DNA from 2 places in the Nonomuraea sp. NPDC001831 genome. Region 1 is predicted to be linked to the other one. Evidence: riboswitches for the same ligand, from Rfam matches in the RefSeq annotation. Region 1 holds a riboswitch; the other holds the start of a gene.
The links. Region 1 has a riboswitch for cobalamin ahead of ACFYYW_RS16645 (CbtB domain-containing protein). Riboswitches for the same ligand answer to the same signal wherever they lie in the genome.

Region 1 (4,106 bases):
GCTGTATGTCGACTGGACGCAGAAGGCCCGCGACGACATCGCCTACCTGGAGGGCTCCCTGAGCCGGTTCCCCGCCGACGAAGGGCTGACCGCGCTGGTCGAGGAGCTGCTGGCGCTCAGTCCTGAGTTCCGCTCGATGTGGACCGAGCACCCGGTGAGCAACTGCGCCTCCATCTCGCGCGACTACCGGCATCCGGAGGTGGGCGTCATGACCCTCACCGCCGAGCTGCTGCGCACGCCCGACGACGAAGGGCAGGGTGTGACGGTCTTCCAGGCCGAGGCGGGTTCGCCGTCGGAGGAACGGTTGCGGCGGCTGGCCGAGCTGGCCGCCGCCGTCTCACCGTAGGGCCTCGGGAGCACGTCACGCGGCCGGGGCGGGGCGGCGCAGCAGGGCCCCGCCGACGAATGCGCCGGTCAGCGCCACGGCGCCGGCCACCAGGAAGGCGGCGTGCAGGCCGCCGAGGGTGGCCGACGCCTCGGTGGCGGCGGAGGCGAGCGCTTCCGTACGGGCGGCGGCGATCGCGGTGAGCCCCGCCACGCCGACGGCTCCGACGAAGGTGGGCATCTGGGCGAGGCTTCCCGCCACGCCCTGGTCGGCCTCGTCCAGCCCGGACGTGATGGTCGTGACGGCGGCCACCACCGTCAGGACGTGCCCGAACCCCATGGTGGCCGACGTCGCCAGCAGCAGGACCAGGCCGCCCTGGGCCGGCAGGAACACCATGGCGGCGGTGCCGGCGGCCTGCACGGTCAGGCCGGTGACGATGGTCGCCGCCGTCCCGCGCGTGCTGATCATCCTGGCCGCGAAGCCGCCCGCGACCAGGGCCGCGACGCCCTCCCCGAGGAAGCCGAGCCCGGTCTGCAGCGGCGTGTAGCCCAGGACGTCCTGCATGTGGATGCTGAGCAGCAGGGTCGCGCCGCCGCACATCCCGAAGGTGACCAGCCCGACCGTCATGCCCCACTTGACCGTCCTGCGGCGCAGCAGCCGCAGCGGTACGAGCGGGGCCGCGTGCCGCGCCTCGACGGCCAGGAACCCGCCCAGCAGCAGGACCGCGGCCGTCAGCGTCGCCAGCGTCGGCAGGCTGCCCCAGCCCGCCGACCCGCCGGTCGAGATGCCGTAGACCAGGGCGAACAGGCCGCCGCTCGCCAGGAGCGCGCCGGGCGCGTCGAGCCTGGCGCGGCCGCGTACGGCCGTCTCCCGCACCACCGTCACCGCGCCCGCCATGATCAGGACGCCGATGCCGAACAGGATGAGCATCGTCCAGCGCCAGTTCAGGCCGCTGGTGATGAGGCCGCCGCCGATCGTCCCGACGACGAAGCCCAGCGACAGCAGGGCGCCGTTGACGCCCAGCGCCCTGGTGCGCTGCGGCCCTTCCGGGAACGTGCCGGTCATCAGCGCCAGCGCGGTCGGGCCGATCATGGCCGCGGCCACGCCCTGTCCCGCGCGGGCCGCCACCAACAGCCCCGGGGTCGGCGCCAGCCCGGCCAGCAACGAGAACGCCGAGAACGCCGCCACGCCGATGACGAACAACCGGCGCCTGCCCACCATGTCGGACGCGCGTCCGAACAGGGGCATCAACGCGGCCGTCGGCAGCAGGCAGGCCGTGGCCACCCACTGCAGCGCCGAGGCGGAGGAGAAGCCGAGGTCCCTGCCGATCTCCGGCAGCGCCACCGTGATGATCGAGTAGTCCAGCCCGGTCATCAACGTCGCGCCGCACAACGTGATGAGGACGAGCCAGCCGCGCGGCCCCCATCGCGGGTCGTGCCGGCAGCGGTCATGTCGTGGGTTTCGGTCGTCATGCGGCCAGCGTGCGGCCGGCCGCGAAGATCAACCAGAGCCCTGCTGAAGGTACCTCTGTCAGGTGCAGGACGGGCGGGCGCGGGATCGCGTCGGGCAATTCGTCAAGGGCGCTGCAAAGTCACCGAGGCGGAGAGCTGGGTGAGCAACTCCAATTGATCGAAATAGAGGCGCAGACTCGTTATGAGCCCGTCTTCCACCGTGCAGACATAACAGCAACGCAAACGAAGGGGACGCCCCGTCGCGGTCAGCACCTGACCGTCGGCCATGGCGTACGGCCCTCGGTGAGTTCCCACCATGAGCAGCTCGTCGACGGTCGTGGCCTCGCCCTCGGAGGACTCCGTGATCACGGCCCGGACGTCGGGGAACGCCGTCCAGAACTCCTCCAGATAGGAGGCCAGCTCGGCGTGTCCCTGGGAAACGCCTTCGGGGCTGATGGACACCCCGGTCGGGCTGAAAGTGCTGAGCAGTGCCTTCATGTCGTGGGCGTTGAACGCATCCGTATAGCGGTCGCGTACGTCGCGGGCAACATTCATGGCACCGGATCCTCCTCCTTCGCTCGATGCCCGACGCGGCTGTCGATATGCGGTCGAATTGCCAACGCAGGCTAAATCCGTCCACTCGGCGAGGTAGAATTCTGGGCCTTTCACAAAGGCACGTGGCGTAGCGGCAGGTGACGGAGGGTCACCGGGCGCCTGTTGACGCGAACGTGAGGAAAGGATACGTTCCGGTAGATTTCACGGTTGTCCAAGGGAAATCCGGTGAGATGCCGGTGCGGACGCGCCACTGTATCCGGGACGCAGATCCCGGGAGCCAGGTCGCTTGGCAGCCGTGACCTCGTGATATGGGACGCGTGACCCCTGAGGAGGCTTGACATGACCGGGCTGTCCACCCCGTCGACGATTCCCTTTCCCCGCCTGCGCCCTTGGCTGCTGCTGGCCGTGCCCGTGCTGCTGCTGGTCGCCTACCTGGTTCTGATGGACAACGGCGCCATCTCCCAGACCGGCACCTTCCTGCACGAGCTGATGCACGACGGGCGTCACCTGCTCGGCGTGCCCTGCCACTGAGGGCCGGGCATGGTACGCACCTTCCTGGCCAGAGGTCTGCTCATCGGGCTGCTGGCCGGGCTGATCGCGGGCGCCTTCGCCTTCGCCTTCGGTGAACCTCGCGTGGACCACGCGATCGCCCTGGAGGAGGCCGCCGCCCAGGCCGGGGCGCCCGATCCGGACGCCGGGACGGCCGAGCACGGCCACGCCGAGGCGGCCGAGCACGGTCACGCCGAACCGACCGGGCACAGTCACGGCGAGGACGCCGTGGTCAGCAGGCCCGTGCAGAAGGCGGGGCTGTTCCTGGCCACCGGGCTCTACGGGCTCGCCGTGGGCGGGGTGTTCGCCCTGGTGTTCGCCGGGCTGCGCGGGCGGGTCGGCCCGCGTTCCGACGGGCGGCTGGCGGTGGCCGCGGCCGGCACGGCGTTCGCCGCGATCATCCTCGTACCTTTCGTGAAGTATCCGGCCAACCCGCCTGCGGTGGGCGATCCGGATGCCATCAACAGCCGCACGCTGCTCTACGTGGTGATGATCCTCGTCGGGCTGGCGGCGACGGCGATCGCGGTGGCGACGGCCCGCCGCGTCGAGGGCGGCCCGTGGGCGCGCTGGACGGCGGCGGCGGTCGCGTTCCTCGTGCCCGTCGTCGCCGCGTGGTGGTTGTTGCCGGCGGTCAATGAGGTGCCCGAGGGGTTCCCCGCCACGCTGCTGTGGGAGTTCCGGCTCGCCTCGATCGGCACGCAGCTCGTCTTCTGGGCGGCGTTCGGCGTGCTGTTCGGCTGGGCGAGCGACCGGGCCGAACGGCGCGCGGCGGCTCATCCGCTGGTCGCGGCGCCGAGCTGAGCAAGGTGCTGTTCGTCCGGCATGCCACGACGCCGGGGATGCGGGCCGGGTGCTTTCCCGCCGACGAGGACGCCGACGCGGCGAGCCTGACCAGGGCCGCCGCGTGGGGTTCCGTCGAGGCGCCGGCGGCATGGACCGCTCCCGGCAGGGCCGCGCGGCAGACGGCCGCCGCCATGGGGCTGGCGGCCCGCGAGGTTCCCGCCCTGGCGGAGGCGGACTGCGGCCGATGGCGGGGCCTGCCGTACGGGCGGGTCGCGCTGGAGGAGCCGGACGCGCTGGCGAGCTGGCTGGCCGACCCGCACGCCGCCCCGCACGGCGGTGAGTCGTTGAGCGCGCTCGCCGCCAGGGTGGCGGGCTGGCTCGACTCGGTGCGGGACGAGCCGCGGGCCGTCGTGGTCTGCGACGCGGGCGCCATCAGGGCGGCG
Region 2 (4,106 bases), on a different contig from region 1:
CGCCGGTCCTCGCGGGTCTCCAGCCGCTGGAGGCTGCCGATGGAGTCGATCCAGCGGAAGCAGAACTCGGCCTTGCGCCGGATGGAGGGGATGTTCTCCACCGCCGCGAACGCCGCGAACCGCTCCTCCTCGTCCGGCACGTACGTGTCCAGCAGGTTCAGGTAGAACTGGACGTGCACCGCCTCCTCGAACAGCTGCCTGCTCAGGTACAGGCGCGCCTCGGGCGCGTTGACGTGCTGGTAGAGGTTGAGCACCAGGTTGTTGGCCACGATCGTGTCGCCGGTGGCGAAGAAGGCGACCAGGCGGCTGACCAGGTGGCGCTCGGCCGCCGACAGCTTGGGCAGGTCGTTCAGGTCGGAGTGCAGGTCCACCTCCTCGACCGTCCAGGTGTTCTTGATCGCGTCGCGGTAGCGGTCGAAGAACAGGGGGTAGCGCATGGGCCGCAGGGTCAGGCTCATGCCCGGGTCGAGCAACATCGGGTTCTCCTCGGGGGTCACTGGCAGGCCTCGCACGACTCGGGGTTCTCCAGGGAGCACACCAGGGCCTCCTCGGACTTGTTCGCGCGGGGCGCGGAGGGCGCGGAGGGCGCGGTGGGCGCGGCGGGCGTGAGGGGCACGGTGGCCTGCTGGATGCGGGTGGCCGGGCGCGAGCGCAGGTAGTAGGTGGTCTTCAGGCCGGACTTCCAGGCGTACAGGTACATCGAGGAGAGCTTGTCGATCGTCGGCGCGCTCATGAACAGGTTGAGCGACTGGCTCTGGTCGATGAACGGCGAGCGCGCGGCGGCCATGTCGATCAGCGCCCGCTGCGGCAGCTCCCAGGCGGTGCGGAACAGCCGGCGTACGTCCTCCGGCAGCTCGGCGATGCCCTGCACCGAGCCCTCGGCCTGCTTGATGGCCGCCCGGACGCGGTCGTTCCACAGGCCGCGCGACTTCAGCTCGGCCACCAGCGCGTTGTTGATCTGCAGGAACTCCCCGCTCAGCGTCTCGCGCTTGAACAGGTTGGACACCTGCGGCTCGATGCACTCGTAGCAGCCGACGATCGAGGCGATGGTGGCGGTCGGCGCGATCGCGATCAGCAGCGAGTTGCGCAGGCCGTGGGCGGCGATGCGCTCGCGCACCGCGTCCCAGCGCCCGGCCTGGGTGCCGCTCTGGCCCCACAGGTCGTGCTGGAGCCGGCCGCGGGCCGCCCACGTCTGGTCGTAGGCGGGGTGGGCGCCGAAGCGCTCGGCCAGGCCGGCGGAGGTCTCCAGCGCCGACAGGTAGATCTCCTCGGCGATCCGGGTGGACAGCTCCTTGGCCTCGGCCGAGTCGAACGGCAGGCGCAGCGCGAAGAAGACGTCCTGCAGGCCCATCACGCCGAGGCCGACCGGGCGCCAGCGCGGGTTGCTGGCCGCGGCCTGCTCGCTCGGGTAGTAGTTGATGTCGATCACCCGGTCGAGGAAGGTGACCGCGGTGCGGACGGTGGCGCGCAGCCGCTCCCAGTCGATGCCGCGGTCGATGCCGCCGTCGGGGGCCGCTGCCTGCCCCGTGCCCGTCAGGTGGGCGGCGAGGTTGACCGAGCCCAGGTTGCAGACCGCGGTCTCGGCGTCGCTGGACACCTCGACGATCTCGGTGCACAGGTTGGACAGGTGCACCACGTTGCCGGGCTCGGCCGCCTGGTTGCACAGGCGGTTGGCGGCGTCCTTGAAGGTCATCCAGCCGTTGCCGGTCTGGGCCAGGGTGCGCATCATCTTGGCGTACAGGTCGCGGGCCTTGATCTGCCGGACGTACCGCCCGTCGCGCTCGGCGGCGCGGTAGGCCTCCTCGAACGCCTCGCCCCACAGGTCGGGCAGCTCGGGGACCTCGTCGGGGTCGAACAGCGACCAGGTGCCGTCGGCCTCGACCCGGCGCATGAACTCGTCGGGGATCCAGTTGGCCAGGTTGAGGTTGTGGGTGCGGCGGGCGTCCTCGCCGGTGTTGTCGCGCAGCTCCAGGAACTCCTCGACGTCGGGGTGCCAGGGCTCCAGGTAGACGCAGGCCGCGCCCTTGCGCCGGCCGCCCTGGTTGACGGCGGCCACCGACGCGTCGAGCGTGCGCAGCCACGGGACGATGCCGTTGGAGTGCCCGTTCGTGCCGCGGATCAGCGCGCCCCGGGAGCGCACCCGCGACCAGGAGATGCCGATCCCGCCGGCGAACTTCGACAGCTGCGCCACCTGGGCGTACCGGTCGTAGATGGAGCCGATCTCGTCACGGGGCGAGTCGACCAGGTAGCAGGAGGACATCTGGGTGTGCCGGGTGCCGGAGTTGAACAGCGTCGGCGAGCTGGGCAGGTAGGCCAGCGACGACATGAGCCGGTAGAAGCCGACGGCCTCGGCGGGCGTCTCGGCCAGCCCGCAGGCCACGCGCAGCAGCCAGTACTGCGGCGTCTCCACCACCAGCCGGGTGGACGGGTGGCGCAGCAGGTAACGGTCGTAGACCGTCCGCAGCCCGAAGTACTCGAACCGCAGGTCGGCGGTGACGTCGATGGCGTCGTCGAGCTTGCGGGCGTTGGCGTTGACGAACTCGGCGGTCTCGTCGCCGATGAGCCCCTCGGCGTGGCCCAGCCGGATCGCCTGGCTGAAGGAGGCCACGCCCTGCCCGCGGACCTCCTTGTCGATGTAGCCCGACAGCAGCCGCGCGGCCAGGCGCGAGTACTGCGGCTCCTCGCCGATCATCTCGGCGGCCGTCTGGATGGACAGCCGGTCCAGCTCGGCGGTGGTGGCCCCGTCGTAGAGGCCGCTGATCGTCTTGGTGGCCACCCGCATCGGGTCGATGTCCGTCAGATCGGTCGCCCAGTGCTCCACCGCACGTACGATCTTGTTGACGTCGACCGGCTCCGCGGTGCCGTTGCGCTTGCGCACCTGCATCTGGACGCGCCGCGGCGCGGACCTGTCGGCGTCCGCCCGCGCCGTCGCGGCCAGGTCCGTCATCGGGTCCCCTGTGACCGTCACTGCGCTCTCCCCTCGTGAACTCGGTCAGCGGCCGAGAACGCGCGCAGGAGGCGGACGGCGAGGCGCCACAGCCCTCTCGCCGGTGCCGTCCACCGTCCCGCGCGGTCTCGGACCAGCCGCGCGCGCATGATCGCGCGCGGCGCGCCGGCAGGTCTTCGGACTCGTGGGCATGCTGTCGCTGCCTACTGGCCGTCGCTTCCCGGGCCTTCGGCCCAGTGCGTCTGACGGCGTTCGTTCCCACTTACCGCTGCGGGGCAGTCCCGGATTCCCACCGGGTTCCCTCTTGCCTCGGCCGCCCTGGCGGGGCGACCGAACCGGCTGCGGGAGACACCATATATAGGGCGGATCAAAAAGTCACACCCAACATCTCGTGTTGCGAAGAACCCACGCTCCGATCCGGCCATCCGCCACGGGGCCGCGCCCGCGAGGCTGGCGGCCCGATTGTGATCGACGTCATAGGCCCGCGATGCCCCGTTTTCGCTACCTTAGGTATCGATACTTCAAGTAGCGAAAACCTGAGGAGACGAGCATGAGCGAGACCACCGGCCTGCGTCCGGTCACGCCCGACTGGGACACCGTCACCCCCGCCGAGCTGGCCGCCTACGTCGAGGCGGAGAACCGGCTGCGCGCCTCCGTCGAGGCACAGGCGATCACCGGCCGGCCGGATCCCGGCGCCGCCGTCGACTGGCGGACGGTGGCGCTGCCCGGCCGCGACATCCGCGTCCGGGTCCACCGGCCCCGAGCGGCCGAGCCGGGGGACGCCCTGCCGCTCGTGCTGCACGTGCACGGGGGCGGCTTCGTCGGCACGGCGCCGCAGAGCGACTGGGTCAACAGCCACCTGGCCGCCCACCTGCCCGCCGTCGTCGTCTCGGTGGACCACCGGCTGCTCGACTGGCGCACGCCGCTGGCCGCCGCCGCCGACGACGGCTGGGACGTGCTCCGGCACGTGCTGGAGAACGCCGCGCAGTGGGGCGTCGACCCGGCGCGGGCCGTCCTGTTCGGCGAGAGCTGCGGCGGCCTGATCTGCGCCCTGGCCGCGATCAGGGCCCGCGACGCCGGTCTGCCCCTGAAGGCCCAGGTGCTGGTCAACCCCGCCGTGGAGGTGGCCGGGACGATGTTCGACCACCCCTCGATGACC

Region 2: another riboswitch for cobalamin. It lies ahead of ACFYYW_RS37485 (ribonucleoside-diphosphate reductase subunit alpha); the one in region 1 lies ahead of ACFYYW_RS16645 (CbtB domain-containing protein).

The regions. Positions count from the first base shown of each region.
Region 1 is NZ_JBIATU010000004.1:321,753-325,858, reverse strand. It holds gene ACFYYW_RS16660 (helix-turn-helix transcriptional regulator) at 1-346, shown strand, start outside; gene ACFYYW_RS16655 (MFS transporter) at 362-1,717, opposite strand; gene ACFYYW_RS16650 (nuclear transport factor 2 family protein) at 1,900-2,331, opposite strand; cobalamin riboswitch at 2,507-2,636, shown strand; gene ACFYYW_RS16645 (CbtB domain-containing protein) at 2,671-2,862, shown strand; gene ACFYYW_RS16640 (CbtA family protein) at 2,872-3,681, shown strand; gene ACFYYW_RS16635 (histidine phosphatase family protein) at 3,687-4,106, shown strand, end outside.
Region 2 is NZ_JBIATU010000015.1:194,415-198,520, forward strand. It holds gene ACFYYW_RS37480 (ribonucleotide-diphosphate reductase subunit beta) at 1-512, opposite strand, end outside; gene ACFYYW_RS37485 (ribonucleoside-diphosphate reductase subunit alpha) at 494-2,968, opposite strand; cobalamin riboswitch at 3,097-3,302, opposite strand; gene ACFYYW_RS37490 (alpha/beta hydrolase) at 3,498-4,106, shown strand, end outside.